DNA from 4 places in the Bacillus sp. JZ34 genome. Region 4 is predicted to be linked to each of the others. Evidence: predicted binding sites of a transcription regulator. Region 4 holds the regulator's gene; each other region holds the start of a gene.

What was found. The regulator Rex, encoded in region 4, represses fermentation and respiration genes when NADH is low (regulators of the CRP and FNR family bind a similar motif). The targets are predictions, from matches to a motif close to TTGTGAAATATTTCACAA.
Positions count from the first base shown of each region.
Region 1: M1D90_RS11590 (nitrate/nitrite transporter) is a predicted target of Rex. The motif match lies at 6,546-6,563, and genes of this name have one in related genera.
Region 2: M1D90_RS11310 (DUF1641 domain-containing protein) is a predicted target of Rex. The motif match lies at 2,667-2,684, and genes of this name have one in related genera.
Region 3: M1D90_RS20285 (L-lactate dehydrogenase) is a predicted target of Rex. The motif match lies at 4,850-4,867, and genes of this name have one in related genera.

Region 1 covers NZ_CP096403.1:2,312,954-2,320,907, forward strand. The annotation lists gene M1D90_RS11560 (cellulase family glycosylhydrolase) at 1-1,239, opposite strand, end outside; gene M1D90_RS11565 (DUF1360 domain-containing protein) at 1,665-2,036, opposite strand; gene ric (iron-sulfur cluster repair di-iron protein) at 2,202-2,915, shown strand; gene M1D90_RS11575 (nitric-oxide reductase large subunit) at 2,960-5,314, opposite strand; gene M1D90_RS11580 (Crp/Fnr family transcriptional regulator) at 5,470-6,138, opposite strand; gene M1D90_RS11585 (DUF2164 domain-containing protein) at 6,182-6,421, opposite strand; gene M1D90_RS11590 (nitrate/nitrite transporter) at 6,642-7,826, shown strand.
Region 2 covers NZ_CP096403.1:2,249,984-2,257,937, reverse strand. The annotation lists gene M1D90_RS11325 (ABC transporter ATP-binding protein) at 1-172, opposite strand, end outside; gene M1D90_RS11320 (TetR/AcrR family transcriptional regulator) at 165-770, opposite strand; gene M1D90_RS11315 (NAD(P)/FAD-dependent oxidoreductase) at 956-2,134, opposite strand; gene M1D90_RS11310 (DUF1641 domain-containing protein) at 2,171-2,605, opposite strand; gene M1D90_RS11305 (excisionase family DNA-binding protein) at 3,004-3,234, opposite strand; gene M1D90_RS11300 (hypothetical protein) at 3,328-3,552, shown strand; gene M1D90_RS11295 (AMP-binding protein) at 3,623-5,575, opposite strand; gene M1D90_RS11290 (acyl-CoA carboxylase subunit beta) at 5,606-7,135, opposite strand; gene M1D90_RS11285 (enoyl-CoA hydratase) at 7,156-7,938, opposite strand.
Region 3 covers NZ_CP096403.1:4,012,317-4,020,270, reverse strand. The annotation lists gene M1D90_RS20305 (YceG family protein) at 1-966, shown strand, start outside; gene M1D90_RS20300 (toxic anion resistance protein) at 983-2,077, shown strand; gene M1D90_RS20295 (cytochrome c biogenesis CcdA family protein) at 2,229-2,930, shown strand; gene M1D90_RS20290 (nitrate/nitrite transporter) at 3,254-4,459, opposite strand; gene M1D90_RS20285 (L-lactate dehydrogenase) at 4,910-5,869, shown strand; gene M1D90_RS20280 (L-lactate permease) at 5,919-7,541, shown strand; gene M1D90_RS20275 (LysE family translocator) at 7,651-7,954, shown strand, end outside.
Region 4 covers NZ_CP096403.1:3,724,419-3,732,372, forward strand. The annotation lists gene M1D90_RS18940 (CPBP family intramembrane glutamic endopeptidase) at 3-737, shown strand; gene M1D90_RS18945 (YdiK family protein) at 737-928, shown strand; gene tatC (twin-arginine translocase subunit TatC) at 973-1,749, opposite strand; gene M1D90_RS18955 (twin-arginine translocase TatA/TatE family subunit) at 1,756-1,929, opposite strand; gene M1D90_RS18960 (redox-sensing transcriptional repressor Rex) at 1,968-2,612, opposite strand; gene moaC (cyclic pyranopterin monophosphate synthase MoaC) at 2,616-3,122, opposite strand; gene M1D90_RS18970 (ABC-F family ATP-binding cassette domain-containing protein) at 3,269-5,194, shown strand; gene tsaD (tRNA (adenosine(37)-N6)-threonylcarbamoyltransferase complex transferase subunit TsaD) at 5,434-6,459, opposite strand; gene rimI (ribosomal protein S18-alanine N-acetyltransferase) at 6,449-6,907, opposite strand; gene tsaB (tRNA (adenosine(37)-N6)-threonylcarbamoyltransferase complex dimerization subunit type 1 TsaB) at 6,920-7,609, opposite strand; gene tsaE (tRNA (adenosine(37)-N6)-threonylcarbamoyltransferase complex ATPase subunit type 1 TsaE) at 7,590-7,954, opposite strand, start outside.

The sequences.
Region 1 (7,954 bases), 1.4 Mb from region 4:
ATTCGTTTTATACCAATAGCGGACAGTGATTCGATTTAAAGACACGGTTTTTTTGCTGTTGTTTTTAATGTTGAGCTGAGGGCGGATTTGGTTGCCGTTTACATTGTTGTCCCCCGCTCTGTATTGTACTGCTATCGTGTTGGCTGCAGCGCCGCTGTCTTGACCTGGTTTATCCTGATCCTTTTTCTGGTCTTTTTGATCTGACCCTTTCGAATCCGATCCAGAGTCTCCTGACGAACCGTTTGATCCGCTGCGGATGTTTTCCCTGACGAATTTACCTGATGAGGATAAGTCGGATTGAGACCATCCTCCCTTTTTAGAGGCGCCGGAGTTTAAAGCAGCTGACGACTCTTGTTTGTCGCACAAGCTCCAGTTTACCCAGCTGATTTTTTTGCTGTCTAAATATTTCAGCCACTCCCTGGATTGGTCGAGGTAGACACCGCCGTTTCCGGAAGCATCGCTCGTTCCCCATTCTGTGACGAAAATCGGCGCTCCTTTGCTGAGTGCATAGTCTGCTTTATCCCGCAAAGACTGACCGTGCGTACCCGCATAAAAATGGAGCGCGTACATGACATTGCCGTCTTTCAGCTGATTGTCCGCCGCATCGTTGACATCTTGGCTCCAAGTGCCTGTCCCAACGATCACAATATTTTTCGGAGAATTTTTGCGGATCACGGACAAAATGTCTTCAGCGTAAGGTTTAATGTCACGGTTCCAGTTGACATCGCCGTTCGGCTCGTTGGCAATTTCAAAAATGACGTTTGGCGTCTTGCCGTAAAGCCTTGACATTTCGTTGAAAAACTCTTTTGCTTTCGCTTTGTTTTGGTTTGGATTGCCGTCGCTCAGTATGTGCCAGTCGATGATCACATAGATTCCGAGTTCTTTTGCCGCTTCGACGGCTTCCTTCACTTTGTTTTTAACCGACGGATTGTCAATATAGCCGCCTTCACCCGTATACATAGCCGCGCGGAAGACATTGATGCCCCAGTCGTCTCTCAGCCATTTTAACGAGTCTTTGTTGACATAATCGCCATACCACTGCAGCCCGTGTGAACTGATTCCTTTCAGCTGAACCGCTTTTCCTTTTTGATTGACGAGCTGCGTACCTTTCAAGGTGAGCTGTCCGTTTACAGCAACGGGTGTTTGAGAAGCGGCAGACGCTTTAGGTGCGATGATACCGCTGATGCCGAGTGTTGCTACCATGAAGCAGGCGATGAAGACAGAAATGGAACGTTTCATGTATGACATTCTTTTTCCTCCAATGATGTTATTTTCCAAAAACACTTTCTGGCAGACATTTTCACCCCTTTCTTGGCTTGTAGCACGTTACTGATTGTAAAAAAACTATTCATTGATTGTCTATCAACCATATTTCACGTTTTTTTCGTTTTGAAAATCTATCTATTTCCTCTTTTCGTATGAAATGGGAGGTCTGAATGCTAATGATGAAAAGCTAAAAAAGTATGACCGGGGACTTTGTGCTTCCTTTTTCTCTCAATTCGAAATTTTAAAACCTGATTCTTCTTCAAAATAATGTCTTCCCTCTGCCTAAAATGCGGCAACCGGGAAAAAATCGCTGTAAAAAGTTCACAAAGCGGACATGTTCTCTCTGCTGTTTGTGTCATTTTATTGTCAAAAAAATAAAACCATCCGCTTGGAATGGTTTATTTCTTTAAATCAGAGAAAAAGCTGACAAGTTTTGTTGCGACACCGACAAACGTTTCAAGAATCGCCTGTCCACCTGCGACCGATAAAATTAAAATTAACGGGAATATCGTTTTTGGGACAATCAGATACCCGACAGCAATGATCAAAGCGCACCATATCCCTGCGCACCAATAGCAATTCAGCAAATAGCCGAAGTTTGATTTCGGCACTTTTTTCGTTTCTACATGCCCTTGTTCATCAACCGTCTGCTTTTTCTTCATGAACGGTTTCCGGATAAACTCCGTGATCTTGTCAAAAACAATCAAATGAGTTAGCCGGTAACTGGCGAGAATCAGCATCGTAAATGTAAGCCAGGATAAATGCTCCATTGCAGGCCTCCAACATGAAAAGTTATCTATAGCTATTTCCCGATTTCTTCTGACTTATTGCTTTTTTTGTCATTTTTCCCGAATGTGATGTAGATCACGATTTTCCATCTGTGAACCCGTTACATTTAACCCATAGCATAAAAAACACTTCAGGAGGTTTTACAAATGAAAGCAGTATTTGATCAAAACACAAAAACAGGTGATATTGTTACGCGTTTTCCAAGAGCCAGCAGGCTGCTGAAAGAATATCGCATCGACTTTTGCTGCGGGGGCAACCGCCCGATCGGTGAAGCGATAAAAGAACAGGATTTAAATGAAGAAGAAATTTTAGCAAAAATCAATACATTATATCAAGAGACAAAGACATTGAACGCAAAAGAGACGAACTGGAGTGAAGCCCCGTATTCACAGCTGATCGACCATGTGATTCATACGCACCATGCTTACCTGTATGAGGTGCTTCCTGAACTATCAGGCTTTGTCACAAAAGTCTACCGGGTTCACGGCATCCATCATCCGGAACTCGCCCAGGTCCATCAATTGTTCCATCAGCTGAAAACTGAACTGGAACACCATCTCTTTCAGGAAGAGGAACTCATTTTCCCGAAAGTGACGGCCTATGAAGAGACGCGATCAATGGACAGCCTGGCAGAAGCGGTTCAGGCGATCGACGTCCTTGAACAAGAGCATGAAGCCGCAGGCAGCATCTTGAAGGAACTGAGAAAAGTGACCAATGACTATACCCTTCCTGAAGGGGCATGCACAACATATACACTGACTTACTTAAAGCTTGATGAATTGGAAACAGATCTTTTTCAGCACATTCACCTGGAAAACAATATTTTGTTCCCGCGGCTTGAAGCGGAAGCCAATCAATAAAATAAAAAGACAGAGGATTTCACTTCCTCTGTCTTTTTGTTTATCTATTCATCTGAAGCAATGTCTTTAACTGGAAGCGCTTCTCCTTCCTGATGCGTCGGTTTGCGGAGATGGAATAATGCTCTGATGCTGAATATGACCAAAATCACGATTCCGGCTAAAAAGATCGTATCCGGCACAGCCCTCCAAGTCAGCAGCGTTTGCACCGTATCCTGCTGTAAAAACTCAGGCGCCCTTGAGCTCCAGTACCCGTCTTCAAACGCTTTTTTCAATTGAAGAAAACCGACCGGCAACAAATTGATAAACACCATTCCGAACAAGCCGATGTTCAGCGACCAGCAGGCTATTTTCAGCCATTTATCATTCCACGCTTCTTTTTTGGCGATATTGCGTAGCGTATACAGCCAGACAGCAATGGCAAACATGCCGTACACGCCCATCATCGCCCCGTGCCCGTGGGCAGGTGTCAGGAACTGGCCGTGCTCAAAATAGCTGACAGCAGGCAGATTGATCAAAAAGCCCAATACCCCTGCACCGACCAGATTCCAGATCGCCGTTGAAATCAAGAACCAGAACGTTGCTTTATACGGGAAATGATGGCCTCCGTCTTTCATCATCTTGTATTGTTCATAAGCTTCCAATACAAGCAGGGTAAGAGGAATCACTTCCAGGCATGAGAAGACGGAACCGAGGCCGATCCAAACTTCGGAAGAACCGTTGTAATAGTAATGATGTCCGATCCCGATGACACCGCTCCCCAGCAGGATCGTCAGTTGAAAATAAAGCGTTCTGACGGTCGATTTTTTCGTAACCAGGTTCATTTGCACGAGCAAAAAGCCGATGACCACGACGGCAAAGACTTCAAAAATCCCTTCCACCCAAAGATGGATAATCCACCACCGCCAAAAATCCGACATTGTAATATTTGTGCCGGGATTAAAGAAAAAGGCTGCACCGTAAAACAGCGGAATGGCGATCGAAGAATAAAACAGCAGATGAATCAAACCGCCTTTATCAGATTCCCGCTTGAGGCCGCTCTTAATGCCTCTGAAAACGATAAACAGCCATATCAGCATGCCGAGTGCGAGAATGACCTGCCAGAAGCGGCCGAGTTCAATATATTCCATTCCTTGGTGGCCGAATAAGAACCAGTTGTTTCCTAAAAGGCCTTTCGCTCCGAGCCATTCGCCAGCCATGCTTCCGCCGACAAGGACGATCAGCGCCCAAAACAGAATATCGACAAGCAGCCCCTGCCTTTTCGGCTCGCGGCCTCCGACAAGCGGCGCTGCATAAATGCCCATACCGAGCCATGAAGTCGCAATCCAGAAGATCGCCAGCTGGAGGTGAAATCCCTTAGATATGCTGAATGGCAACATATCCCTGATCCAATCGATCCCAAAAAAGCTGTCCGGCTCAATATAATAGTGGGCAAGCAAAGCTCCGAACATAGCCTGAACAAAAAACAGCAGCGACACAACGGCGAAATATTTTCCGGTTTTAACCTGTGATGCCGTAAGCGGCTGTTTATCCAGATCAAATACCGGAAACGCCCCTTCCTGATAAGCCTCTTTCATTCCAAGCTTGTAACGGTAAAACACGAATAAAATAATGCCGACAAATAAAATAAGGATGGTGACGCTTGCGCCGCTCCACCAAACGGCGGCAAATGACATCGTGTTTCCGGCATCTTCATCATACGGCCAGTTGTTCGTGTACGTAATGTCGTCGCCAGGCCTTAATGTACTGGAAAGCCATGCCGTCCAGAAGATAAAATCGGAGATCTGCGTGATTTGGTCTTCGCTGTCAACCCACGCTCTGTCGCGTTTAGGCATGTGGCTTTCTTTAATTAAACCGGGCTCAAGCCCCCAACCGTCTCCTTTTGTAAAGACATTGCGGTAATGATCACGCACTTGCTGCAATCCATAAACCTGCGCATCTGTCAGCTTCAATGTATCTGACGCGCGATTATAACGGTTTTTTCTCATTTCGCGGATGACTTGATTCCGGATGGTGGACTGCTTTTCATCTGAAAGTTGTTTAAAGCGCTTGCCGTATCGTGCCTCCGCCTTAAAATCCTGCATCCCTTCCGTATAGATTTTCAGGGCTTCGGCCGTGTAATCAGGCCCCATGTAAGATCCGTGCCCCAAAATCGTGCCATAATCCATCAGCGCGTATTTTTGAAATACGGCCTGACCGCCTGAAATGGACGATTTGGTCATGAGCACCTCTCCGTTTGGCCCGGACACTTCAACTGGTCTTGGTGCAAGTCCTTTGAAGATCCAATAGCCTCCCAAAAGCAGCACCGAAAAACTAACGATTAAAGTAAAGACGAGAACAGATTTCAAAAAACCGTTTTTCGATGCTTTTTTAACGGGCACCGTCTTTCTTTGAACTTCCATTGCGGTTCACTCCTTTTTTGATTTTGCATGTCCTAAGATACTGGATATGCAGCACACCGGTTGTGAACCAGATCACTTAAATAATGGCGGATTTGTGAACAAAATAAAAACAGGCTTTCCATCTGTTGTTCAATGGAAAGCCTTCATCTTATCCTTCAATTGCAGCCGTTCAGCCAGTCTGTATCATGTATGAAAATTCCGCTCCTGTCAGCTGTCAGCAGATTTTTCTTTTTCATTTCATTTAACGTGCGGTTAATCGTTTCCCTTGACGTTCCGACCATGTTCGCAAAATCCTGATTGGTAATGGGCAGGCTGATGTAGACACCTTTTTCTTGAGGAATGCCGTGTTCTGCAGCGAGCTTCATTAATACATGCGTCAAGCGGTGCTGGACATCTTTTGAAATAAAACCTTGGATCCGCTCTTGCAAATCGAGAATCTTTTTCCCCATGATTTGCATCACTTTTATTGTCATTTCCGGATATTTCATCAAAAGTTCATTAAAATCAGCGATGCGGATTACGATCAACTCGGTTTCCTGAACGGCTTCGGCTGTTGCCGGGTATGGGGAGCGGTCAAAAAAGCCGACATGGGGAAACATGTCCCCGCTTTGCAGAATCGAAATCACTTGCTCATTGCCGTCTTCATCGATTTTAAAGGCTTTAACAAGACCGGATTTAATGAAGAATACCGCTTCCCTCTCTTCCCCTTCCATAAAAACAAACATTCTCGGCTGATAGGTGCGCTTGACCGCGATTTGCTCGATTTGTTTGAACTCTTCATCATTCAGCCCGCTGAAAATCATAAATTGCTTCAGAAACTCCATTGGTCTTTCAATCCCTTCGGTTTTGCTAAAGGAGAGCGCGTTGTCACAGACGGCGCTCCAGCGCAAAGAGCTCTTCTTCAATCGCCGCTGCCTTCTCTTCCACGACTCTGCGGCTGTCCTTCAGCGCCTGATTATAAAAGTAAGGGCCCAGCTTTTCCTTTACGAATTCAAACATTTGAATCGCCGCGATGTCTCCAACCTCTTCTCCCCTTTCTTCAACATAAAAGCGTTTGATTTCCTCGATGATCGCTTGCTTTTCTTCTTGCGTAAGCTTTATAAACATAAAAGCGGCACTCCTTTTTTTATTTTCATGATAAACGAAAAAGTCCGCAAATGAACCATTTATTTTTTACATCCGTTTACTATCCCTCACTTACCGATATTAAACACGAATCAAACGAATGACCGTGTGACGTAATTCACAATGTTTTTAAAAGACTTTTTGTAAGATAAACATGCTGATTGATTTATTCATTTTTCCCTTTGAAAGGAGCAAAAACGCAATGGTAAATCGTCAAAAAATACAATTACCGCTGCAGTCATTTAGTTTAGTCGCAGGATTTATGGTTTGGGTGTTGATTTCCTCTTTAATGCCCCACATTAAGCAGGACATCGCCCTGACAGACAGCGAGATATCCCTTGTCACGGCCATTCCGGTCATACTCGGCTCGCTTCTGAGGATTCCGCTGGGATACTACACAAACAGATTTGGTGCGAGAATCACATTCATGATCAGCTTTGTGCTGCTTCTGTTCCCGATTTTTTGGATCAGCACAGCCGATTCGCTGTTCGACTTGATCCTTGGCGGATTCTTCCTCGGCATCGGCGGAGCGGTCTTTTCCATCGGGGTCACATCATTGCCGAAATACTACCCTAAAGAAAAACACGGGTTTGTCAATGGGATCTACGGCGCCGGGAACGTCGGTACAGCGATTACCACGTTTGCCGCTCCTGTCGTAGCAAAGACAGCCGGGTGGGAAAATACGGTGCGGATGTACATCGTGTTAGTCGCCGTATTCGCTTTATTGAACTTTATCCTTGGAGATCGAAAAGAAACAAAAGTGACGGTTTCTGTAACAGAGCAAATGAAGGCAGTCTACCGAAATCAGACATTATGGTTTTTAAGCTTGTTTTACTTCATTACATTCGGATCTTTCGTCGCGTTTACGATTTATCTTCCGAACTTTCTTGTTAATCACTTCGGGCTTGATCCCGTTGATTCAGGGCTTAGAACCGCCGGATTTATCGCTGTCGCAACTTTTCTGAGGCCTGTCGGCGGCTGGCTCGCGGACAAATTCAACCCGCTGAAGCTGTTGATGTATGTATTTGCCGGCTGTACCTTGTCAGGGATTTTATTGGCCTTTTCACCCAGCCTCGGACTTTACGGATTTGGGGTATTAACCGTTGCCGTGTGCGCCGGTCTTGGAAACGGGATCATCTTTAAGCTTGTGCCGCTTTATTTTTCAAATCAGGCCGGCATCGTCAATGGGATTGTATCAGCGATGGGCGGCTTGGGAGGATTCTTCCCGCCACTCATCCTGTCAAGCGTTTTTCAGGCAACCGGCCATTATGCGATCGGATTCATGGCGCTGTCAGAAGCAGCCCTTGCCAGCTTTGTGATCGTGGTCTGGATGTATTTTCAGGAAGTGAGCAAAACATCGACCAAAACGAAGACGAACCATTTATAAACCTTTCCTGCAAAAGGAGCCTTGAGCTGATGTGCTCAGGCTCTTTTTTGGGACTTTATTCATAAGTTCACAATATTGTTTATATTTAAAAGGTCACTCAGCCTTATTTAACGTTAAAATAAGAACTG
Region 2 (7,954 bases), 1.5 Mb from region 4:
CTTCATATTGCTTTAAAATACCGATTAATATTTTTTGAATCGTGCTTTTTCCAGCACCGGACGGCCCGAGAAATCCAAAAATTTCACCCTTTTGAATCGAAAAGTCGATTCCTTTCAATACGGGCGTTTTTTGTCCGGGGTATGTGAAGCGAAGCCCGCTGACTTCAATCATGGGATGCATCCTCCTTGGCCGAAAGCCCCTGTCCGATCAATTCGATAAGCAAATCCATCGTTTCGTCGTAGCGGTCTTCCCCAATATTTGTTTTTTGAAAGGATAAAAGAACAATGGCGCGAATCACACTGACGATCGTCTCCGGTTTTTTTCTGACAAGCCAGCCTTTTTCCTGGCCCATTTCAATTAAAGGCTTGAAAAAATCTTCGTCGCTGTCGAAATGCGCCTGCAGCTTTTCTTCGGGGAGTTTGCGGAAGAGTGTCTCGAGTAAGTTGTCATCGTAAACTTGGCGAATGTACGGGTTATCTTCCACCACCGCCAATGCTTCACGCAAAAACTGTGCAAATGTTTTCCCGCTTTCAGAAAATGATGCCTCAAGCTGGGCGCGGATCTTACTTTCTTCCTGCTGCAAAATCTCAAAATAAAGCTCCTCTTTCGAGTCGAAAAATGTATAAAATGAGCCTTGGGCAATTCCGGCCGAGGCTGTTAGCTCACCAACGCTCGTTTTTTTCAATCCAAGCTGCGCAAAAAGCTCTCTTCCGCTTTGCACTAAAGCTGAGCGTATCGCTTCCTTTTCTTTTTCGGTAAATTTCGGCATGTCAGTCTCTCCTTGATTTATAAACATATGAATATTTTTATTTTATATTCATATAATGCAATGAGACCGTCTTTTTGTCAATGCATTTGGTTCAAATTTACCACAATATTTTCATTTGCCCGTCAAATTTAAAGCAAAAAAAAGCACCACTTATAGTTTAAACTATAAGTAGCGCTTCATTTCCATTAATAAGCAAGGCTGAACAGACCTTTAATATGAGTCAGATAACGGACGTTGCTCGCTTCTTTCATCAATGAAGCAGGCAGGCCTTTAAGAGATGTACTGTTCGCGCCGATAACGGCAACTGCGTCTTTGCGGCCAAGGCTTGCAAGCGTGCCTGAGTTGACAGGGCTGAATGTTTCCATTGATTTGTTTTCTAAGTATGCATACAGGTTGTAGCCGATCAGCTCGCCCATTTGCCAAGCGATTTGAGCTGTCGGAGGGTACGGACGGCCATCCGGACCGAAGACAACGGCGCTGTCTCCTGCAACAAATACGTCTTCATGTGATGTGGATTGAAGGAAATCGTTTACAGTTGCGCGTCCGCGGTTCACTTCAAGACCTGACTCGCCGATCAGCGGATTGCCTTGAACACCGCCGGTCCAGACAAATGTATTTGTGACGATTTTTTGCCCGTCTTTCAAATCAACAACGTTTCCTTCTACATTTGTGACAGGCAGTCCTGTCAAGAATTCAACGCCGCGTTTTTCAAGGCTCTTTGTCGCACGTTCGATCAGCTCATCCGGAAGAACCGGCAGGATTTTCGGACCGGCTTCAACAAGCTTCAGCTTGATTTCTTTCGGATCGACACCGTAGCTTCTCGCAAGGTTCGGCATGATATCGGCGAGTTCACCGACAAGCTCGACGCCTGTTAGTCCGCCGCCGCCGATTAGGATCGTAGCATCCGCTTCGTTTTTCGTTTTAGCGTATTCGCGCACGCGCTCTTCAACATGCTTGAAGATCTTGTTTGCATCGTTTGCAGATTTGAGCACCATGCTGTTTTCTTGAAGGCCAGGAATGCCGAAGTAAGCAGTGACAGAACCAAGACCGACGACAAGCGCGTCATACGTCAGGGTAGAGCCGTCAGAAAGAGCGACTTCTTTTTTGTCAACTGAGAACGAGTTGACTTTGGCGATTTTAAGATCGATGTCTTTTCCTTTGAAAAGCTTTGCAAGCGGCATCGCAATGGCCTGTTCTGACACGTTGCCCGCAGCAAGGCGATGCAGTTCTGTGATGATTTGATGTGTCGGGTATTGGTTAACCACTGTGATTTTTGCTTCTTCTTTTGTGTAGTGTTTGCGAACTGTTAAAGCAGACAGTAATCCGCCGTAACCAGCGCCTAAAATGACGATATGTTTTGACATCGTGAATCCTCCGTCCTTATTCTGAATGTATAGTGATTATTTTTGTTTTTCGCGTTCTGACATGATTTGCAGGTAGCTTTGAACAAAGCGGAACATCTTTTGGGCCTGCGGATCTTTAAGCATTTTCAGCAAACCGAAAAGTCCGATGACTTCATTGCTTTCGTCAGCGCGGTCTTTTGCTTCAATGGCGGTAGCCGCGATTTCTTTTGCCGTATCTTTGACAGGCTCAAGAATTTCTGTGATGGCACCGACCGTATCATTTTTTAATACTTCATCAGTTGCAACGGATTGTGCGAAATCGTAAGACTTTGTCAAAATGTTGACCAGTTCTGTCAGCTTTGGAAGCTGGTCGACTAAAACAGTCAAAGACTCCTGTACTTCAGGTTTTAGCAGTTGATCGATAAGATCGCGTTGGCTTTGGCTTACAGATTCGTTTGTTTGATCAGCTGTTTGATCGATTGTTTCCGGCATAACCAATTCTCCTTTTCAATAAGCGATGTGCTGTTTTTTGAAGGAACCCCTTTTTCACAGTTTGTGAATTTGTGCACAAACAAGTCCGCAAAAAGGTTCTCCCCTTTTGTGTTTGTTTTGCTGTTTTCAGTCTGGAATTCCCGAAAACCCGCAATCTCAAAACACGCTGTATTTTTTACTACTAAATGATAACACTTTTTGAACAAAAAATGAACGTGATTGTTTCGGAAATGAAATAAAATCATAGAAAACTTTATATATAGGGCTTCTTTCATCCCTTTCATTTCCTATATTGTGTCTTTTTTTACGAAACGTCCCATTCACACGTCATGATAGAGTCGTGCGAACATTTCCTAGAAACGCATCTAGTTTACATAATGGAATTATCGTTATCTTGGTTAATCTTCATCTTTAACATCCGGATCTTCGGGGATGGGTTCGTTCAGAAAGGATTCCGCCCACTCTTTATACTTTTCCATCTGTTCCATATGGGTATTGAATTGATCTTTGTTGATTAAATGCTGCTGTCCGTCGAAGACGGTGCGGATTTTCTTTTCTCTCACAAGCTGTTCAACATATGCTTCTGAAAGCGTTAAATATTCTGCGGTTTCCTTTATCGTCAAGTACATGTTTTAGTTCCTCTCGTTTTGATTTAGGCGAACGTTGCGATTTTAGGATCATACGATAAGATATATCAGTTTAGATGATGGAGGCCTATTTCTATGTATTCAAAATGGAATTCTGAAACGTCTTATCCGCCTTCAGCCCCGCACATGCACACCGGCCAATCTTCTCAGCAGATGAATCAAAGGCTGAAAAATCTCGAAGATCAAATGGAATTGCTGATCAAACTCATGGAATGCAACAATCAGCTGCTGCGTTCAATTGAAGAGCAGCAAAACCGCGTCTGCGCGGCCGGCGGAGGTTCGGTTATCGTCAGAATGTGAGTTTTTGGTCTTAAAATAAAAAGAGGAAGGACGTGTCCTTCTTCTTTGTCTGCAAGCCTTATCCAGTATACTACAGATTTTTTTGCGCTGAAAGGCCGGCAATTTCATCGTATGTTTGACGATTTTCCAATGTTGACAAATCGCCTGCCGGCTCGTTCAAATAGGCAGCTCTGATCAGCCGTCTCATCACTTTTGCATTTCTCGTCTTCGGCAGACCGCTGACAAAGTAAACCGCTTTTGGCTTGATCGCTTTACCGATCGCGTCAGAGGCGAGGTTCAGCAAATCATCTTTTAGTTTTTCCGACGGCTTTTCCGACTGTGTGAGGACGACAAAGCAGACGGCAGCCTGACCTTTGAGCTGATCCGGAACGCCGATAACGCCTGCTTCCGCCACCGCTGGATGGCCGACCAGTACGGACTCTATTTCGGCGGGCCCGATCCTTTTCCCAGCAGTATTGATCACATCATCAGAACGTCCGCTGATCGTCCAGTAGCCGTTTTCATCACGTTTTGCCCAATCGCCGTGCACCCAGACGTCAGTCCAGCGGCTCCAATATGCTTTTTCATATCTGGACGGCTCCTTCCAAAAACCATTCGTCATGCCGACCCACGGCTTTGTCAGGACAAGCTCCCCGACTTCATTGACGACTTCCTCCCCTTTTTCGTTGAAGACATTGGCCGCCATGCCAGGCAGAGGCGAATTAAACGTCATCGGCGTGATCGGCCGCAGGAGCACATTGCCCAAAATGCCGCCTGAAATTTCCGTTCCTCCTGAATAATTAAAAATAGGAATCCGCTCTTTTCCAGCATGGCGGAACAGCCATATCCACGGTTCATAATTCCAAGGTTCTCCCGTTGAGCCGATTGCCTTCAGACTGCTCAGGTCGCATTGAAGAAGAAAATTTTCGCCGTGCTGCATCAGTGAGCGAATGAGCGTCGGAGAGACGCCGAGATGCGACACCTGGTGTCTGCTGACAAGCTCCCACAGCCGACTCGGGGCCGGGAAATCCGGTGCTCCGTCATACAGCAAAACTGCCGCTCCGTTTATGAGCCCCCCGAATATTAAAAACGGTCCCATCATCCAGCCCATGTCTGTAAACCAGAAAAACGTGTCCCCTTGTTTGACATCCATCCCGAAGCCCGCATCAAATGCAGCTTTCAGCGGAAAACCGGCGTGGGTATGAACCGCTCCCTTCGGCTGTCCTGTCGTGCCTGATGTGTAAAGCAGCATGAGCGGATCTGAACTGTCCATTTCTTCTGTCATCTGGAGAGGATCGCTTTTCATCAATTCATTCCAGTCTATATCTCTCTTATGATTCCAATCTTGTTCGCCATCGTGAAGCTGGCAGACGACAACTTTTTGGACAGTGGGGGCGCGGTCTGCTGCTTTGTCAGCTTCTTTCTTCATACAGACCTTCTTTCCCCTTCGCAAAAAGGCATCTGCCGTGACAAGAATTTTTGCTCCGGCAGCGCTGAGTCTCGCGGCTGCCGCATGGGCCCCGTAGCCTGAAAAAACCGGGGAGAATACCGCGCCGATTTTAGCGGCGGCAAGCATGGCGATGACCGTTTGCGGGATCATCGGCATGTAAATCGCAATGACATCCCCTTTTGATATGCCTTGTTTTTTAAAGCCTGCTGCCGCACGGGCGACTTTTTGATGTAAAGAAGAATAGGTGATCCGTTCTGTTTTTCCGTCTTCACTTTCCCAGATGAGGGCTGTCCTCTCGGCCGTATCAGGCTGTCGGGACCATTTTTCCACGGCGCTGCAAACGGCATTTAAGCGTCCGCCGGAAAACCATTTCGGCCATTTTATGCCTTTATCGAGATTCAATGTTTGGCTGTACCGCTTGTACCAGCTGATGCCGAGCGCTTTTTCGGCCTCTTCCCAGAACCAGGCGATATCGTCTGTACTTGCTTTCAAAAAATCATCATAGTCGGAAAAACCGAGAGCTGTCATCCATTGAAACAGCCGGGTCGCTTTTACAAATTCCGGATCAGGCTGCCAAACCGCTTTTTCGGCCATACCGTTTCCCCCTTTTCGTTTCATTGGCCTTTAGACGGGATAAACAGGATGCTTCCGTTCCGTAAATATCATGTATTTGGTCATATATGCATTCAGCCGTTTGATGAGTTCCGTACGAAGCGAATCGGCCGGAATGACCCCGTCGACAATCATTTCTGAAGCAAGCCGGTAAATGTCTATGTCTTTTTGGTACTCTTCCCGTTTTTCGGCAATGAAGGCGGACCGCTCTTCTTCAGGCAATTGTGCGATTTTTTTGGCATAAACGGCATTTACCGCTGCTTCCGGACCCATCACAGCAATCTGAGCCGTAGGCAGCGCCAGACAGCAGTCAGGCTCAAAGGCCGGTCCCGCCATCGCATACAAGCCTGCGCCATAAGCTTTCCTGACGATGACGGATATTTTCGGCACGGTTGCTTCGGCCATCGCTGAGATCATTTTCGCTCCGTGTCTGATAATACCCGCCCTCTCGACTTTTGTTCCGATCATAAAGCCGGGGATATCAGCCAGAAACAGCAGCGGGATATGATAGGCATCGCACAAATTGATAAACTTTGCGGCTTTGTCTGCCGAATCGTGAAACAACACACCGCCTTTGACCCGCGGCTGATTGGCGATGATGCCGACAGGCTGCCCGTGAATCCTCGCCAAACCGGTAATCAGCTCTGGCGCGAACAATTTTTTGATCTCATAAAAAGACGCTTTATCAATGATCCGGTCGATTAAATCCATCATTTGAAACGGTGCGTTTTGGTTTTTCGGAATGATCTCCTCCAACGGCCGGTCAAACGGAAGAGCGGGTTTTGCTTCAATGACAGGCGCTTTTTCGGTGTAGTTCGGCGGAAAGTAGGAAAGATACCGGCGCGCCGACTTGATCGCATCTTCTTCCGTTTCGGCAAGAATGTCTCCGCAGCCTGAAACAGAACAGTGCATTCGCGCTCCGCCCATTTCTTCAAGCGACACTTTTTCGCCGATCACCATTTCCGCCATGCGCGGCGAGCCTAAATACATCGAGGCGTTACCTTCGACCATGATAACGATATCGCAAAAAGCCGGTATGTAGGCGCCGCCTGCCGCTGAAGGACCGAACAAAAGACAGATTTGCGGGATGCGCCCGGATAATTTGACTTGCTGATAAAAAATCCGCCCTGCTCCTCTTCGCCCCGGAAACATGTCAACTTGATCCGTAATCCTTGCGCCTGCTGAATCGACCAAATAAAGAAGCGGACAATTCAGCTTTTCGGCTGTTTCCTGGATGCGGATGATTTTTTCGACGGTTCTTGCTCCCCATGATCCTGCTTTCACCGTTGAATCATTAGCCATGACGCAAACGGTTCGGCCGCCGATTTTTCCGATTCCCGTGACGACTCCGTCTGCCGGAAGCCCGTCTGCCATGCAATTGGCAAAAAAAGCGTCCTCAAGGTCGAGGCCTTCGTCAAGCAGCAGCTTTAATCGGTCTCTGACAAATAATTTTCCTTTTTTCTCATTAGCTTCATGGTATTTTTGCGCTCCGCCTTCCTGAATCCGGCGAATGCGTTCATACAATTCCTTTTCGGCCGGCATCGGCTGTCCCCCCGTTCGTTTTATTCTCCCGTATAATACGGCTTCCGCTTTTCTGTAAAAGCTTTCAGCCCTTCTGTTCTGTCTTTCGTCGGAATCGTCAGCTCGTAGGCTTTTTGTTCTATCGCGAGTCCAGTTTCGATATCTGTCTCAAGCCCTTGATTGATAGCGAACTTCGCCTGTCTGACGGCAACCGGTCCGTTCGCCGCAATGTTCGCTGCGATATTTTCGGTTGTTTCCTTTAACTTTTGAAGCGGAACGACATGTTCAACTAGGCTGATCTTTTGCGCTTCTTCGGCGCTGATGCGGCAGCCGGTATAGATCATTTCTTTTGCCTTTCCCCTGCCGATCAAGCGGGGCAGCCGCTGTGTTCCCCCTGCCCCGGGAATGATCGCGAGCGTTGTTTCGGGGAGGCCGAGTTCAATATGTTCGGCTGCGATCCTGATGTCGCACGCCAATGCAAGCTCCAGCCCCCCTCCCAAAGCGCTTCCGTTTAATGAAGCGATGACGGGCTGCGGCAGTTTTTCCGTCTGGCTGACCACTTGTTGAATCATGGAAACGGCCTGCTTCGCTTCTGTGGGACTCATGCGGGCTCTTTCCTTTAAATCGGCACCTGCACAAAACGTCCTGTTCCCTACTCCCGTTATAATGACACAGCGGACGGTCGGGTTTGAACGGATATCGCGAAGGATATGCTGAAGGTCGTCGAGAAGTCCGAGCGAGAGGGCATTTGCAGCTTGCGGTCTGTTCAACGTCAACACGGCGACCGCCTGCTCGTTTATGGAATAAAGAACATTGGGCTCCATTCGGTCTTCCTCCTCC
Region 3 (7,954 bases), 290 kb from region 4:
GGAAAAGACGAATTTCGGCAGCTTGATCCTGAGCAAAAGCTTTCTTTTGTTTTCACATACCCGGGCACGTCTGCATTAGAGCCGTTCCCGACTGAAAAGCCTCAGCGAAAATCAACGGTGGCGTACCGTTCCGCGAAGGAGCTGGATACTGTTCTGCACAATGAGGATTCGCTCATGTACAAACCTTGGCAGTTCAGGGAGCATACCCCGGTCTCCGTGACTTTGAAGACCACGTATGATGAACTGTTTTTAATTGCGAAGGAACGCGCCTTTATCAGACCCGATTTTCAAGCGTCTCAATCAACGGTCAACATTCCGAACTTATTCGCGATGGTCATGGGCGTCTCCAGCAATGAAAAAGAGTATTGGGACCGTCTGCAGACGCTGACGGAGTATAAGGAGTCGCATACGATCCGACGCTTCCCGTTTACAAAGGAAGAGACGTCCAATTATCAATTCCATTACAGCCATGCGCTTGATCAAACGGGGGCGATCGATCCGGGCCGATTAATGGAGAGCAATATATGGCGCTACAAGCATTTGCCTGAGGGAGTGCAGCGCGGCATTGCCCAAGCGGTTTCCAGGCTGTGCAAAAGCCCGAAGATGCTGGCCTTGAACAATGAAAAATCAGCCGATGTGCAGCTGTATTTGTTTACCCAGGCGGTACAGCTTCCGGCAGCGCTTTTGAATATGATTCAGACATTTGACTATTCACAGACAGTGCCGAAGCTGATCTTGTACCACACTGAACAGACGGGAACACTCACCCGTTCAGACGCGGCCGCCTTGCTTTTGTTAAATGAAATCGGCATCGATATCATCATCTATAATCCGCCGGGCTATAAGTGTATTGACCGCTATATCGATGGACAGCATTTCGATACCCATTGGCTTGATGACATGTCCTTCAACCAGGAATTTAAAGAGCCGTCAATCGTCCGGAAGTTCATCAATAAAATCTTTTAAGGAGGGAGCCACTCTGATGGCAAATCCAAATGAAACAAGCATCGTCAATATCAGCAAAGAGGAAGAGATCACGATTGAAAAAGCGGAAGACATCCGTGCCAAACTCCGCCGGGAGCCCGATGTGCAAGCTCTGACACGGCAAATTGACGTAAAAAACCAAGTGGAGCTTTTAGAATTCGGAAAAGAGCCCGCTCTTGAAATATCCAAGTTCTCAGACCGTATTCTCTCTATGATGAGAACAAACAGTGTGACAGATTCAGGTGCGATGTTGACGCAGCTCGGTAAAATCATGGACCGCTTTGACAAGAATGACTTTGAAGAACAGAAAGGCCTGCTTTCCAAGTTATTTAAGCGCGGCAACAGCATGATCGAGAAAATATTTAAAAAATATCAAACGCTCGGCGGTGAAATCGAAAAAATCAACGTCGAAATTTCGAAATATAAAGATGAAATGACAAAATCGACCGTGACGCTTGATGAAATGTATGAAAGCAACCTCAATTACTATGTGGAGCTGGAGAAATACGTCGTAGCCGGCCAGATGAAAATAGAAGAATTGCAGCAGCTCATCCCTGAATATGAAGCGAAAGCGGCCAGCGGTAACCAAATGGCACAGATGGAGCTTGATACGCTTCGAAATGGTATTCAAGCGCTGGAAGAACGGGTGTATGACCTCGATATGGCGCGGATGGTTGCGATTCAAACCGCGCCGCAAATCCGTCTGCTCCAGCGCGGAAACACAAAGCTGATCGGAAAAATCAACTCGGCATTCATCATTACGATTCCGATTTTCAAAAACGGCATCATCCAGGCGGTGACCGCCAAGCGCCAAAAGCTTGTCGCCGATTCAATGAGCGAACTCGACCGCCGCACCAACGAAATGCTGAAGCGAAACGCGGAAAATATTTCGAGCCAGTCCGTTGAAATCGCGAGAATGTCCGGAAGGCCGAGCATCGATATTGAAACGATCGAACAGTCTTGGAATACGATTGTCAAAGGCATGCAGGAGACGAAGCAGATTGAAGATGAGAACAAACGCCTGCGCGAAGAAGGGGCAAAACGCATATTGGAACTTCAGGACAATATGAAAAAAGCCGCTTTAAACGGTTAAAAAGGATAGTGAAGAAGCCGTCCGCCGGATGATCTGGCGACGGCTTCAAATATACAAAAAATCACCGCCATGATAGGCGGTTTTTTATGTTATGCTAGAGAAAGAGAATCACATGGTAAAAAATATATAAACATGAAGGGGATGGAAGTATATGGCCGCTTTATGGCTGGCATTCGGCGGCGGTTTCCTGTCGTTTATTTCTCCGTGCTGCCTGCCTTTGTATCCATCATTTATTTCCTACATCACCGGGATTTCGGTCAGCGATTTGAAAGACCGAGATGCAAAGCGCATCAAACAATCGGTGATGATTCACGCGGCTGCTTTTTTGGCCGGCTTTTCTGTAATTTTTTACATATTGGGTTTCTCCGCCAGCTCGTTTGGCCTGCTGTTTTTGCAATACCATAACTTGATCCGCATGCTGGGTGGAATATTTGTCGTCGTCATGGGCCTGTTCCTCCTCGGCGTTTTCCGGCCGGCTTTCATGATGAAGGAGCGGCGCCTTTCGTTTAGAAGAGGGAAAATAGGCTTGTTGAATTCAATGCTTGTCGGAATGGTTTTTGCGGCGGGCTGGACGCCGTGCATCGGGCCTATATTCGGAACGATCGCATATGCAAATTTTCAGAACCCTGATTTTGGGAGCGCATTCATGATGATCACCGCATATTCTCTAGGTTTTGCCATTCCTTTTTTGCTCATGGCGTTTTTTATCGGAAACATCAGGCCGCTTATGAAATATTCGAATATGCTCATGAAAATCGGCGGCGCGCTGATGATCGTCATCGGCATCCTGCTTTATACGGACAACATGATATGGATGAATATCTGGTATTCGAATTTGACGAATCTCTTTTGAAAAGCTTCCCGCGCCGCATTATGCGAGTAAGATTGTGAAAAACAGCAAAATCGCGGAGGATATCATGTGCTTGTTTGATCACTCATTTAAGGGACATGAGGATTTAGCAAATCGATTTTGGAAGGTTCGCAAATCTGAAGAGCCAAACGGGCTTTATCCGCTCGATAGCGGGATGCTGGAATTCGCGAAAAAAGTGCTTGAATCTTCATTTCAACAATCGGGAGGATCAGGGGGATATACGCTGCTTCTATTCACACGAGCATCCAATCGTCACGGTCCTGGCAGGAATAGAAAACCGCCCGAAAAGAATCGAGCGGCTCCCTTTATATTCGAATTGATTTCTCCTCGGTTTTCCACTGTTTTTTCCATCCGGCCTGAGCAAGCAAAAGCAGTCCGAGTGCCAAAAATGCGATAACGGTAAAGGTGAGGAATCCGCTTGAATACGTACCCGTGATTTGCTTCAGCGTTCCGAGAATATTCGGGAGGAAGAATCCGCCGATTCCCCCCGCAGCGCCCACGACTCCCGTCACCATCCCGATCTCTTGCTGAAATCGCTGCGGTACAAGCTGGAATATCGCGCCGTTCCCCATCCCGAGGCAGCCCATGCCGATAAATAATACGGCTGTGACAACGCCAAGAGACGGGAGCATACTGACTGAGAACATGCACAGAGCCACCCCGATAAAGAGGAATTGCAGCAGACGCACGCCGCCGATTTTATCGGCAATCAACCCGCCGACAGGGCGGAGGCAGCTTCCCGATGCAACGACGAGCGTGACAAATTCGCCGGCCCTTACCGCCGGAACGGCATACTGGGATGCAAAAAAGTAGCTTAAAAAGTTGGACAAGCCGACAAAACCTCCGAATGTTACGCTGTAGAGAAGGCAAAAATACCAAGTGTCCCTTTCTTTGAAAACAGCAAAATAGTCTTTGAGCGGTTTAGGCGCCGGCTGATTCGGAGGTTCTTTTGCCATAAGGAAATAGCTGAATAACACGAGTATCAGAGGAATCAGCGCCAATCCCATGACGCCGTTCCAGCCCACTTGCTCCGCCAGGCGAGGGCCGAATAGTGTAGCGAGCAGTGTTCCGCTGTTTCCCGCTCCGGCGATCCCCATGGCAAGGCCTTGCAAGTGCGGCGGATACCAGCGGCTCGCCATCGGAAGGGATGCGGAAAAGCTTGCGCCTGCCACACCGAGTAAAATTCCGATGATATACAGCTCGGCGACCGATGAACCGAACTGCCACCCCCATATCAGCGGAATCATCGTCAGCAGCATTCCGCCAATAGCCGTTTTTTTCGGTCCGAAACGGTCGGTTAAAATGCCGAGCACAATCCGGAAAAACGATCCGGCCAAAGTAGGTATGGCGACAATCAATCCGACCTGTGATGGAGATAAATCAAAATCAGCCGTAATATAAACACCAAGCGCCCCCAGCAACACCCAAATCATAAAGCTGACATCGAAATATAAAAAAGATGACAACAAGGAAGGCGCGTGTCCGCTCTTCCTCAAATCCGCCAATTTCAATTGCAACACTCCCCATCCGATAGATTCTAGAATTTATCATGACAAAATAGAATAGGGTTGGCAGTATTTTTGTCAGCTTTACTAACAAACTAAAAGATTGAATATTTAAAATGTTAATTTGGACGGCATTATACCCGGCGATGATTGAATGTTGCTGAAGATTTGATGTGTTATGACTGTTGAAAAGGGGAAACTTAGATTGGAATGGGCCTGATGCACTTGCAGATAAAGCAGTCTTTTGCAGCACGTTTACCAATTTTTCTTTAGCTGTAAGGCATATTTTTACCAAAAAATGTACAAATTTAAGGAAGAAGTATGTAGAGACACAAAATAGACATAAATAAAAATGTATATCACTTGAAAAAGTATGTGAAGTATTGCACAATATGAATGTGAAGAGTTTCACAAACAGCTTAGATTTTAAAACAAACGGCAAAGGAATGATGAGTCATGAGAAACCAAAAAGTCAACCGTACAGTTTTGATCGGTGCGGGTTTTGTTGGAAGCAGTTATGCATTTACGTTAATTAACCAAGGTATCACAGACGAACTTGTGATCATTGATTTAAATAAAGACAAAGCAATGGGCGATGTCATGGATTTAAACCACGGTAAAGCATTTGCCCCACATCCTGTGAAAACATGGTACGGCACATATGAGGACTGCAAAGACGCCGACATTGTCTGCGTATGCGCCGGAGCAAACCAAAAGCCGGGTGAAACCCGTCTGGATCTTGTCGAAAAAAACCTGAGAATTTTCAAAGGAATTATCGGAGAAGTCATGGCCAGCGGTTTTGACGGCATCTTCCTTGTCGCTACAAACCCGGTCGACATCTTGACTTACGCGACTTGGAAATTCAGCGGACTTCCGAAAGAACGCGTGATCGGAAGCGGTACAACACTTGATACAGCCCGTTTCCGTTACTTGCTCAGCGAGTATTTCGGTGTCGCTGCCCACAATGCCCACGGCTACATCATTGGTGAACATGGAGATACGGAGCTGCCTGTCTGGAGCCACGCGAATATCGGCGGAGTTCCCGTCAGCGACTTGCTGAAAAGAAATGAGAAATACAAAGCAGAAGATCTTGATCAACTGTTTGACAATGTCAAAAACGCCGCTTACCACATTATCGAGAAAAAAGGTGCGACATACTACGGAGTTGCCATGAGCCTCGCGCGTATCACGAAAGCGATTTACCGCAATGAAGAAGCGATTTTAACCGTGAGCGCACATCTTGAAGGCGAATTTGGGGAAAATGATGTTTATATCGGAGTTCCGGCGGTTGTCGGCCGATGCGGAGCGAGGGAAATTGTTGAGCTCGACCTGAATGAAAAGGAAAAACAGCAATTCAAGCATAGCGCAGGTGTGTTAAAAGCAATTTTAAAACCGCATTTTGAACTGCAGGCATAACTGAACATCATGAAGATACTAACACCATGAAGATTGCGAGATGATGAAAATGTGGCAGCAGATATACGATCCGTTTGGGAATCTGTTTATCAGCGCTTTTGCCGCCATTCTGCCGATTCTTTTCTTTCTCCTTGCATTGACCGTGCTGAAGATGAAAGGAATCATCGCGTCATTTTTGACGCTGGCGGTCAGCTTTATTGTAGCGGTTTTCTTTTTTCACATGCCGGCTGCGAAAGCTGTCTCAGCCGTTTTACTTGGAATTGCAAACGGTCTTTGGCCGATCGGATATATTGTCCTGATGGCTGTATGGCTTTACAAAATTTCTGTCAAAACCGGAAAGTTTAAAGTGATCAGAGCGAGCATTGCCGGGATTTCGTCTGACCAGCGGCTTCAGTTATTGCTGATCGGGTTCAGTTTTAACGCCTTTTTGGAAGGCGCGGCAGGCTTCGGCGTGCCGATTGCGATCAGCGCCGTTCTTCTTGTCGAGCTTGGTTTTAAACCTTTAAAAGCGGCATCTCTATGTTTAATTGCGAATGCGGCATCCGGGGCCTTTGGAGCGATCGGAATTCCGGTAATCACAGGAGCACAGATGGGAGGCTTGACACCGGTTGAGCTTTCCAGAACGCTCGCTTTGATGCTGCCGTTCATCACTTTCTTTGTCCCGTTCCTGCTCGTTTTCATACTGGACGGGTTTAAAGGAATAAGGGAAACGCTGCCGGCTCTCCTTGTATTAAGCGGAAGCTATACGGCGGTGCAGACTTTAACGATGATTGGATTGGGGCCGGAACTTGCGGACATTTTGGCCGCTTTAATCAGTATGGGAGCGCTGGCGCTGTTTTTGAAAAAGTGGCAGCCGCGCCACATATACAGAGAAACCGGGAATGAACATGAACCCGCTGAAAAATATCATGCAGCAGACATTATGAAAGCCTGGTCTCCGTTTTATATCTTGACCGCCGTCATTGCGGTGTGGAGCCTGCCCGGTTTTAAAGGACTTTTTCAGGAAGGCGGATGGCTGAAACAATCGACGATTTTATTCAACATGCCTTTTCTTCACCGGGAAGTGCTGAAAACGCCGCCAATCGCTCCGGAACCGGCACCGCTTGATGCCGTGATGAAGCTTGACTTCATTTCAGCGACGGGTACGGCGATACTGATCGCCGTGATCTTCACGATTGTGCTGAGCCGAAACATCAGTTTCCGCGGAGGACTTTCCAGCCTGAAAGAGACGGTCAAGGAACTGTGGCTTCCTGTTCTGACCATTTGCTTTGTGATGGGTTTTGCAAACCTGGCCAATTATGCCGGATTGAGTTCAACCATCGGACTGGCGCTTGCCAAAGCAGGGGATATTTTTCCGTTCGTCAGTCCCGTATTGGGCTGGATCGGCGTGTTTATCACAGGTTCAGTCGTCAGCAACAATGCATTATTCGGCCACCTGCAAGCTGTCACCGGAGCGCAAATCGGGACAAGCTCAGCGTTGCTGCTTGCCGCCAATACCGCGGGAGGCGTGATGGCCAAGCTGATCTCACCGCAGTCGATTGCGATTGCAACAGCCGCGGTCCAAGAGACAGGGCAGGAATCAAAGCTTTTCAGCCAAACCGTTAAATATAGCTTGATCCTGCTTTTCATCATTTGCATTTGGACATTTGCACTTTCAAAGCTTGGCATATAAAGAAGAGCCTTTTCCCGCAATGGGAAAAGGCTTTTTAATCTGTTTGTTCTATCATCTCCTCTTTTTGAATACATTGTACAAGTTATCCGCGGAAGGAGGACGAGATATGATAAACATCTTCCTGAGTTATGTGTTTTTGGGCTTGTCTTTGGCCGCACCTGTCGGCCCTGTGAATGCGGCGCAGATCGACAGGGGGATGAAAGGTGGCTTCTTTCATGCCTGGCTGTTTGGTCTTGGCGCTGTGACGGCGGATGTCTTATATATGGCTTTGATCTATTTTGGAGTCGCTCAATTTTTGACAGCGCCATTTTTAAAAACATTTTTATGGCTGTTTGGTTTTTTTGTTTTGACCTATACGGGGATCGAGAGCCTGGTCAAGGCGAAGGAAGTATCGCTGATGAGAGGTGCGGGAG
Region 4 (7,954 bases):
GCTTGAGAAAACAATACTGGTTTATTATATTGGCATACGTTCTCATGCAATTGTCGGCCGCTGTCGGCTTGCCTCTTCTTTACTTTTTGGGAGTGGGCAAAGGACAGCCAAAGGCTGAAGCCCAGCTTACATTGACAGGCGTCTGGTCTGTCATCGCGTTTACCCTCTGTCTCGTTATCGTGCTGCTGATTTTGCGGACGGTGCCGAAGACGACGCTTCGCAACCGCCCGAAAGCATCGGTTGGAGCGTCAATCGGATGGGCGGTAGCCGGCGTTTTTCTCGCTTTGTTTTCGCAGTCAATTGCCGCTTCGATCGAAATGTACTTGTTCGGGGTCAACCCGGAATCGGAAAATACGCAGCGGATCATGGAAATCATCACCGCATTGCCGCTGATGGTGTTTGTCTCTTCTGTATTTGGTCCGATTCTTGAAGAAATCATTTTCAGAAAGATCATTTTCGGTGCAATCTATGAGAAAACGAATTTTTTCATTGCCGCTTTGTTCAGTTCGGTGCTCTTCTCGGTCGTCCATTTGGATTTCAGCCATCTGCTCATTTATACAGCAATGGGATTCACATTCTCCTTTTTATATGTCAGAACCAACCGGATTATCGTGCCTATTTTCGCCCATGTCGCCATGAATACGCTCGTCGTCTTACTGCAGACATTCCGGGAGCCTATTGAAGAATATTTGAAACACGCCGAGAAAATGCAAATGATTATTGGAGGATTTCTATGATGAGAAGCCCTAAATTCTGGGGAGCGATTTATTTATTAACGGGTGTGCTGTTTACATATCTGGCGGCAACCTCGCCCGGAAGCATGTGGTCTTTTTACACGATCCTGCTGATGCTTTTCGCAGCCTATAATATCAGCATTTCCTTTAAAATGTTCGCCCTGGCCGGCAAGATGAAACGAAAAGATCAATAGCCTTTTTTGTGAAGGAAAAGAGCCATTCTGAAAAAGAATGGCTCTTATTTTGTATGGTCGTTCAAAAACGCTTGATTTTCCTCTTGAATCATTGTTTTTTGCGCCTGCCTGTAGGATATTCTTGAAATCACGATACTGATTTCATAAAGAATGAGCAATGGCACTGAGACCATTAAATGCGACAAAAGCTCAGGCGGTGTAATGAGCGCCGCGATGACGAACAACACAAAATATGCGTATTTTCTGATTTTCGCCAAAAACATCGGCGTCACGAGGCCGAGCCTTGTGATAAACATGATGACCACAGGCATCTGAAACAATAAGCCAAAAGGAAGCGTCAACTGAAGCAGAAACTGAAAATATTCGTGTATTCCGATGACCTGGTTGACATTCAGATCATCTGAGACTCTCGTCATAAAGTCCACGACAAACGGAAATAAAATAAAGTAAGAAAAGGCAATGCCGCCTAAAAAAAGAATAATCGATATCGGAATATAGCTGAGCGTCACTTTTCGTTCTTTTTCATACAGCCCCGGGCTAATGAAAGCCCACAGCTGGTATAAAACAAGCGGCGAAGTCAAGACGGCGCCGATGATGAAAGCGAACTGCACGTACACAAATAAAGGATCGGTCAGCTTGAACGCGTTGAGCGTCAGCAGCTTCGCTTCATCCGTCTGCTGCAGATAGATAATCAGCGGCTTTGCCAATAAAAAGCCTGCCACAACAAATAAAACAAAAAAGAAAAAAGTGATCACAAGCCGTCTGCGTAGTTCTGTGATATGTTCTATCAGCGACATTTCTCTTTCCTTCATAAATGTCATCCTATCCTACTGATCTTCTTTCTTTTTATCGGAATCGTCGTCAGCCAAACCTTTTGTCGCATTCTTAAACTCCCTCAGCGTGTTTCCCGCTGCTCTTCCCAGCTCGGGAAGTTTTTTCGGGCCGAATATCAAAAGCGCCACCACGACAATTAAAATAAAGCTTCCAGGACCGATTGGCATAAAGCCTGCCCCCTTTCCTTTATTTTTCGTTTTCCGTTTTACTTTTCCTGCATTGAATAATGTTTCATGAAATACACCAGCGACTGAAGTTCAACCGCCAAATCTATATGATGAATGCGAATGTGTTCCGGCACATTCAAGCGGGCCGGCGTGAAATTAAGAATGCCTTTAATGCCAAGCTCCACCAGCCTGTCTGTAATCGACTGTGCGGCTTGAGCCGGTACCGTCAAAATGGCGACGGGGATATCATCCGTCATATGCTCTTCAAGTCTATTCAGATCATAGACGGGAACACCGCCGACCTCGGTTCCGATTTTTTCCTCATTGATGTCAAACGCCATGGCGATTTTTGTATTATTATTTTTGATAAAATTGTAATGGAGAAAGGCTGTCCCCAAATTCCCCACGCCAATGAGCGTTACGTTCGTCATTTCATCCTGATCAAGCGTCTTTCTGAAAAAGGACAGCAAATAATTGACATTGTAGCCGTATCCTTTTTTTCCGAGCGCGCCGAAGTACGAGAAGTCCCTGCGGATGGTCGCAGAATCGACTTTGACGGCATCGCTCAGCTCAGCGGAAGATACACGCTGTTTTCCGGATGCATGAAGGTTTTTTAAAAAACGATAATATAATGGCAACCGTTTCGCTGTCGCTTGCGGAATTTTTGAATGATCCATGTTCATAAACTAATCCTCCATGTCTACATCAGCTTTTTCCCTTTTATAGTCACCGTTTTTCCCGCCTGTCTTTTCGAGAAGAAAGGTCGGTCCTATCACCATTCCCTTATCCGCCGCTTTGCACATGTCATATACGGTCAGCGCACATACGGAGGCCGAAGTTAACGCTTCCATTTCCACACCTGTGCTCCCTTTGGTCTTCACTTTAGATTGAATATGCAGGATGCTCTTCTGTTCTTTCTCCTCCCAGCGAAAGGCGATGTCGACTCCTTTCAGAGCGATCGGATGGCACATCGGGATGATGGCGGATGTCTGTTTTGCGGCCATGATTCCGGCCACTTGCGCCACCGACAATACATCGCCTTTTCCGATTTCCCGGTTTTTGATTTTTTCATGTACTGTTCGATTCATAGACACGCTTGAAACAGCCGCAGCTGTGCGTACTGAAGCTTCCTTTTCGCTTATATCAACCATCTTGGCTCTGCCTTGTTCATTAAAATGTGTAAACTCATTCATGTTCTGAACTCTCCTTATAACGATCATACACTATTTTTTTCATTCTGTCTTTTTCTTTGGCTAAAATCTTCCAGACTTCACTTAATTGTTTGCTGACTGCGCAGTGATAGGCTACACTTAAAATAGCAGACAAGAGGTGAAAGATCATGATGATTTTACAAGTGAACCAACTTTCAAAATCGTTTGGAGCCGATACGATTTTAACGAATATAAAACTCGAAGTCAGATCTCGGGACCGGATTGCGATCGTCGGACGCAACGGCGCCGGAAAATCGACTCTTCTAAAGATTATCGCAGGAAAACTTTCATATGAAAAGGGGGACATCATCAAGCCGAAAGATTTGACGATGGGCTACCTTGACCAGCATTCCGGCCTCGATTCCAAGCTGACGCTCAAAGAGGAATTGCTGTCGGTATTTGATTTTCTAAAAAAAATGGAAAAAGAAATGCGCGCGATCGAGGAAAAGATGGCGCAGGCCGGACCGGACATGCTTGAATCATTGATGAAGACGTATGACAGGCTTCAGCAGGAGTTCAAGGACAAAGGCGGCTACCAATATGAGGCAGAGGTCAGATCCGTCATGCACGGGCTCGGCTTTGCGGGGTTTGACGACTCCGTCCGCGTCCAGGACTTAAGCGGAGGTCAAAAAACAAGGCTTGCCCTCGGAAAAATGCTTTTGACAAAACCCGACCTCCTCATTTTGGACGAACCGACAAACCACTTGGATATCGATACCCTGACATGGCTTGAACAATATTTGCAAAATTACAGCGGAGCGATTTTAATCGTTTCCCATGACAGGTACTTTCTTGACAAAGTGGTTACCCAAGTTTACGAGATCAGCCGGTCCCAAAGCAAAAAATATACCGGGAACTACAGCTCTTATCTCCAATTAAAAGCCGAACAGCTGGAAAAGGAAACAAAGCTTTATGAAAAGCAGCAGGACGAAATCGCCAAGCTGCAGGAGTTCGTCGACCGGAATCTGGCCAGAGCTTCGACGACGAAACGGGCGCAGAGCAGACGAAAGCAGCTTGAACGGATGGAGATCATGGATAAACCGCTCGGAGATGAAAAGTCGGCGTCTTTCCGCTTTGAAATTACAAGGCAAAGCGGAAACGATGTACTGCGGGTGGAAGACTTGACAGTAAGCTATCAGGAGCAGCCCCCGCTGCTCCGTTCATTGAACTTTCGCATTACCCGCGGGGAAAGCGTTGCACTGGTCGGACCGAACGGAATCGGCAAGTCAACCCTTTTAAAAGCATTGATTCAAAAGCTGCAGCCGGTATCGGGAACAATCGCGACAGGCTCCCATGTCTCAATCGGCTACTATGACCAGGAACAGGCTGAATTGACGTCGTCAAAACGCGTGCTTGACGAGCTTTGGGACGATTATCCGGAAATGAATGAAAAGGATATCCGGACCTGCCTCGGCAACTTCCTGTTTTCGGGAGAAGACGTATTAAAACCTGTACACGCGTTAAGCGGCGGCGAAAAAGCAAGGCTTGCCCTCGCCAAGCTGATGCTCCAAAAAGCGAACTTCCTTATTCTTGATGAGCCGACAAACCATCTCGACCTGGACAGCAAGGAAGTCTTGGAGAACGCTTTGATCGATTACCCGGGAACGATATTATTTGTGTCCCATGACCGCTATTTTATCAACCGGATCGCGACAAAAGTACTGGAGCTTTCCCGCGACAAAGCAGAAGAATATTTAGGCGACTACGATTATTACACAGAAAAAAAAGCGCAGCAGCTTGAACTGAAAGAACTAGAAAAACAGACGGAAGAGCATCAGAAAAACGCTTCCGAAAAACCTGGCGCAAAAAAGAGCTATGAGGAAGAAAAAGAGCTGAAAAGAAAAGAACGCCAGCGGCAGCGAAGGATTGAAGAAATCGAAACAAGAATTACGGACATTGAAGAACAGATCGAAAAAAATGAGGAGCTCCTGTGTGACCCCGCCGTCTTCCAAGACCATGAGAAGGTCCAGGAAATCCACTCTGAAAATGAACGGCTGAATGAGGAGCTTGAACAACTGTTAACAGAATGGGAAACACTCTCTACAAATGAATAAAGGATGAACCGCTCCACGCCGGAGCGGTTTTTTTGTCCACAAATAAAATCCTTTATTTAAAAGAAAGAAAGCGATTTACCCACAATATCCACAAAAAACATAATATTTATACACATTATTAACAGGTAAAAAAGGTCTGTAAATTAAGGTTTTTAACATTATACACAAGACTGTGGATATATGTTAATAACCTGTTAATAACTATTCCCGGGCAAAAAAACCTCACAGAGCGTGAGGTTTTAATAAGACGTCAGATCTAAGCCAGGCTGACCGTTCATATCATATTTTCCTCTGATTCCTTTTTCAAAAGCAACCGTACCTGCGGCGGCAATCATCGCGGCATTGTCCGTACACAGCGAAAGCGGCGGGATCAAAAGCTCAATCTCCGGATGGCTGCTGAACGTTTTTTCAAGCGCCGCTCTCAACCCTTTGTTTGCAGCAACTCCTCCGGCAAGCAGCACCTGTTTGACGCCATAAGCTTTCGCAGCGCGTTCCGTTTTTGTGACGAGGACATCAATGACGCTTTCCTGAAAGCTGGCTGACAAATCTTCCGGAGCTATCGTTTCACCTTTTTGTGAAGCGTTGTGAAGCGTGTTGATGACTGCAGACTTCAATCCGCTGAAGCTGAAATGATAAGAGCCTTCTTCAAGCCATGCGCGCGGCAGCGGCACATTTGCCTCGCCTTTTTGCGCAAGTTTGTCAATGTGAGGTCCTCCCGGATAAGGAAGCCCCATCGTTCTCGCCACTTTGTCATAGGCTTCGCCTGCCGCATCGTCGAGCGTCTCTCCGATGACTTCAAATGAGCCGTGCTCTTTCATATACACGAGTTCGGTGTGGCCGCCTGAGACGACAAGGGCAATCGCCGGAAATTGAATGTCCTGAACAAGTCTGTTGGCATAGATGTGACCGGCAATGTGATGAATGCCTACGAGTGGTATGCCCCGGGCAAAACTGAGCGCTTTCGCGGCATTCACGCCGATCAATAAAGCGCCGACAAGCCCCGGTCCTTCCGTTACTGCGATGGCATCAATGTCATCAAATGTCATGTCCGCTTGTGCAAAGGCTTCCTCAAGCACGATCGTCATCTGTTCCACGTGATGCCTTGATGCGATCTCGGGAACAACGCCGCCAAACCGTTTATGACTTTCGATTTGCGACGCTACGACATTTGAAATGATATCCGTTCCGTTTTTGACAATCGCGGCGGCCGTCTCATCACAGCTTGTTTCGATTCCTAATACATACAGATCTTTTTTATGATTCATTTAGTCTCACCCACATTAATAATGCATCTTCCCCATTATCGGTATAATAATTTTTACGAATTCCTCCCGGCTCAAAGCCGAGCTTTTTGTATAAGCTTTGTGCAATATGATTCGATACCCTTACCTCTAAAGAAAGCTGAACCGCCTTTTTCATCCGGCAAAGCTTCATCGCGGCTTTCAAAAGAGCTTCTCCTAAACGGCGGCCCCGATATGCAGGTGAAACGGCAATGTTGGTGATCTGGGCATCATCCATGACGATCCAAATCCCGCAGTAGCCGACAACTTGCTCCTCAACTTCGAGAACGAGGTAATGAGCATACATATTGTGAAAAAGCTCATGATGAAAAGATTCTTTTTTCCACGGAGAAGAAAAAGAGCTTTTTTCAATTTCAAAAACCTGGTCCAAATCTTTTGGATTCATATCGCGTATGACCATTTGCGTGTTCATGGCTTCACCCGTTTACTTTTGTTTTTCAAGCCAGACGGCCTCGGCTTCGGCCAGACGAATATAGTTTGGAACAACGCTGTGCACAGGCTCGGCCTCTTTAAGTTCTCCGATTAAAGCCAATTCTGAAGGTCGTGGAAGCTGCAGGGCAGGGCCAGCAATGACCGCTTGTTCACCGAGAATCTGTTCGATCATCTCCTGATGAATCTCTGTGTCACTTCCTATGAAAAGGACTTGCTGATCCATGGCTTTCAGTTTTTTAAGCCAATCCTCAAGCAGAATGTTTTGGTCCTCTTCCAAGCCATGCAGTTTACCGTCCCTATACTGGTATAGTCCCGTATAAACCTGACCGCGTCTGGCATCAAACAACGGACAAATCAAGCCTTGGAAAAAACGGCCGTTTGCCGCCAGCACTTCAAGGCTTGAAACGGTTTTAATCGGAATATTTAATGACCATGCAAGCGTTTTTGCAATCGTAACACCGATCCGCACGCCTGTATATGAACCCGGACCTTTGGCAACTGCAATTTGGGTCAGGTCATTCGGCTCTAAACCGCACTCTTTAAGGAGTTCGTCGATCGCCGGCATAGCTCTGACTGAATGGTTTTTCTTTAAGTGGGATATATGCTCGGCTATCACTTTTCCGTCTTTAACTAATGCCACGCCGAGCGTTAAATTGGATGTATCAATCGCAAGTATCGTCATGTTTGCTGATCTCCTCGCAAAGATTTTCGTAGCGGCTGCCTTTAGGGGTAAAGGTCAGCTTTCGTTCATCATCGCCAAGCCGCTTAATGACCACCTCTAGGCGCTCTTTCGGAAGCTGCTCCTCAATCAAATGCGCCCATTCCACAAGGCAGACGCCGTCTCCCTCAAAATATTCATCTAATCCGAGATCTTCCGTTTCATCTTCCATTCTGTAAACATCCATATGAAACAGCGGAAGAGAGCCGTCCCGGTATTCTTTGATAATGGTAAAAGTCGGGCTGCTGACAACCCGCTTGATTCCGAGCCCTTCGGCAAATCCTTTTGTAAAAGTCGTTTTGCCTGCTC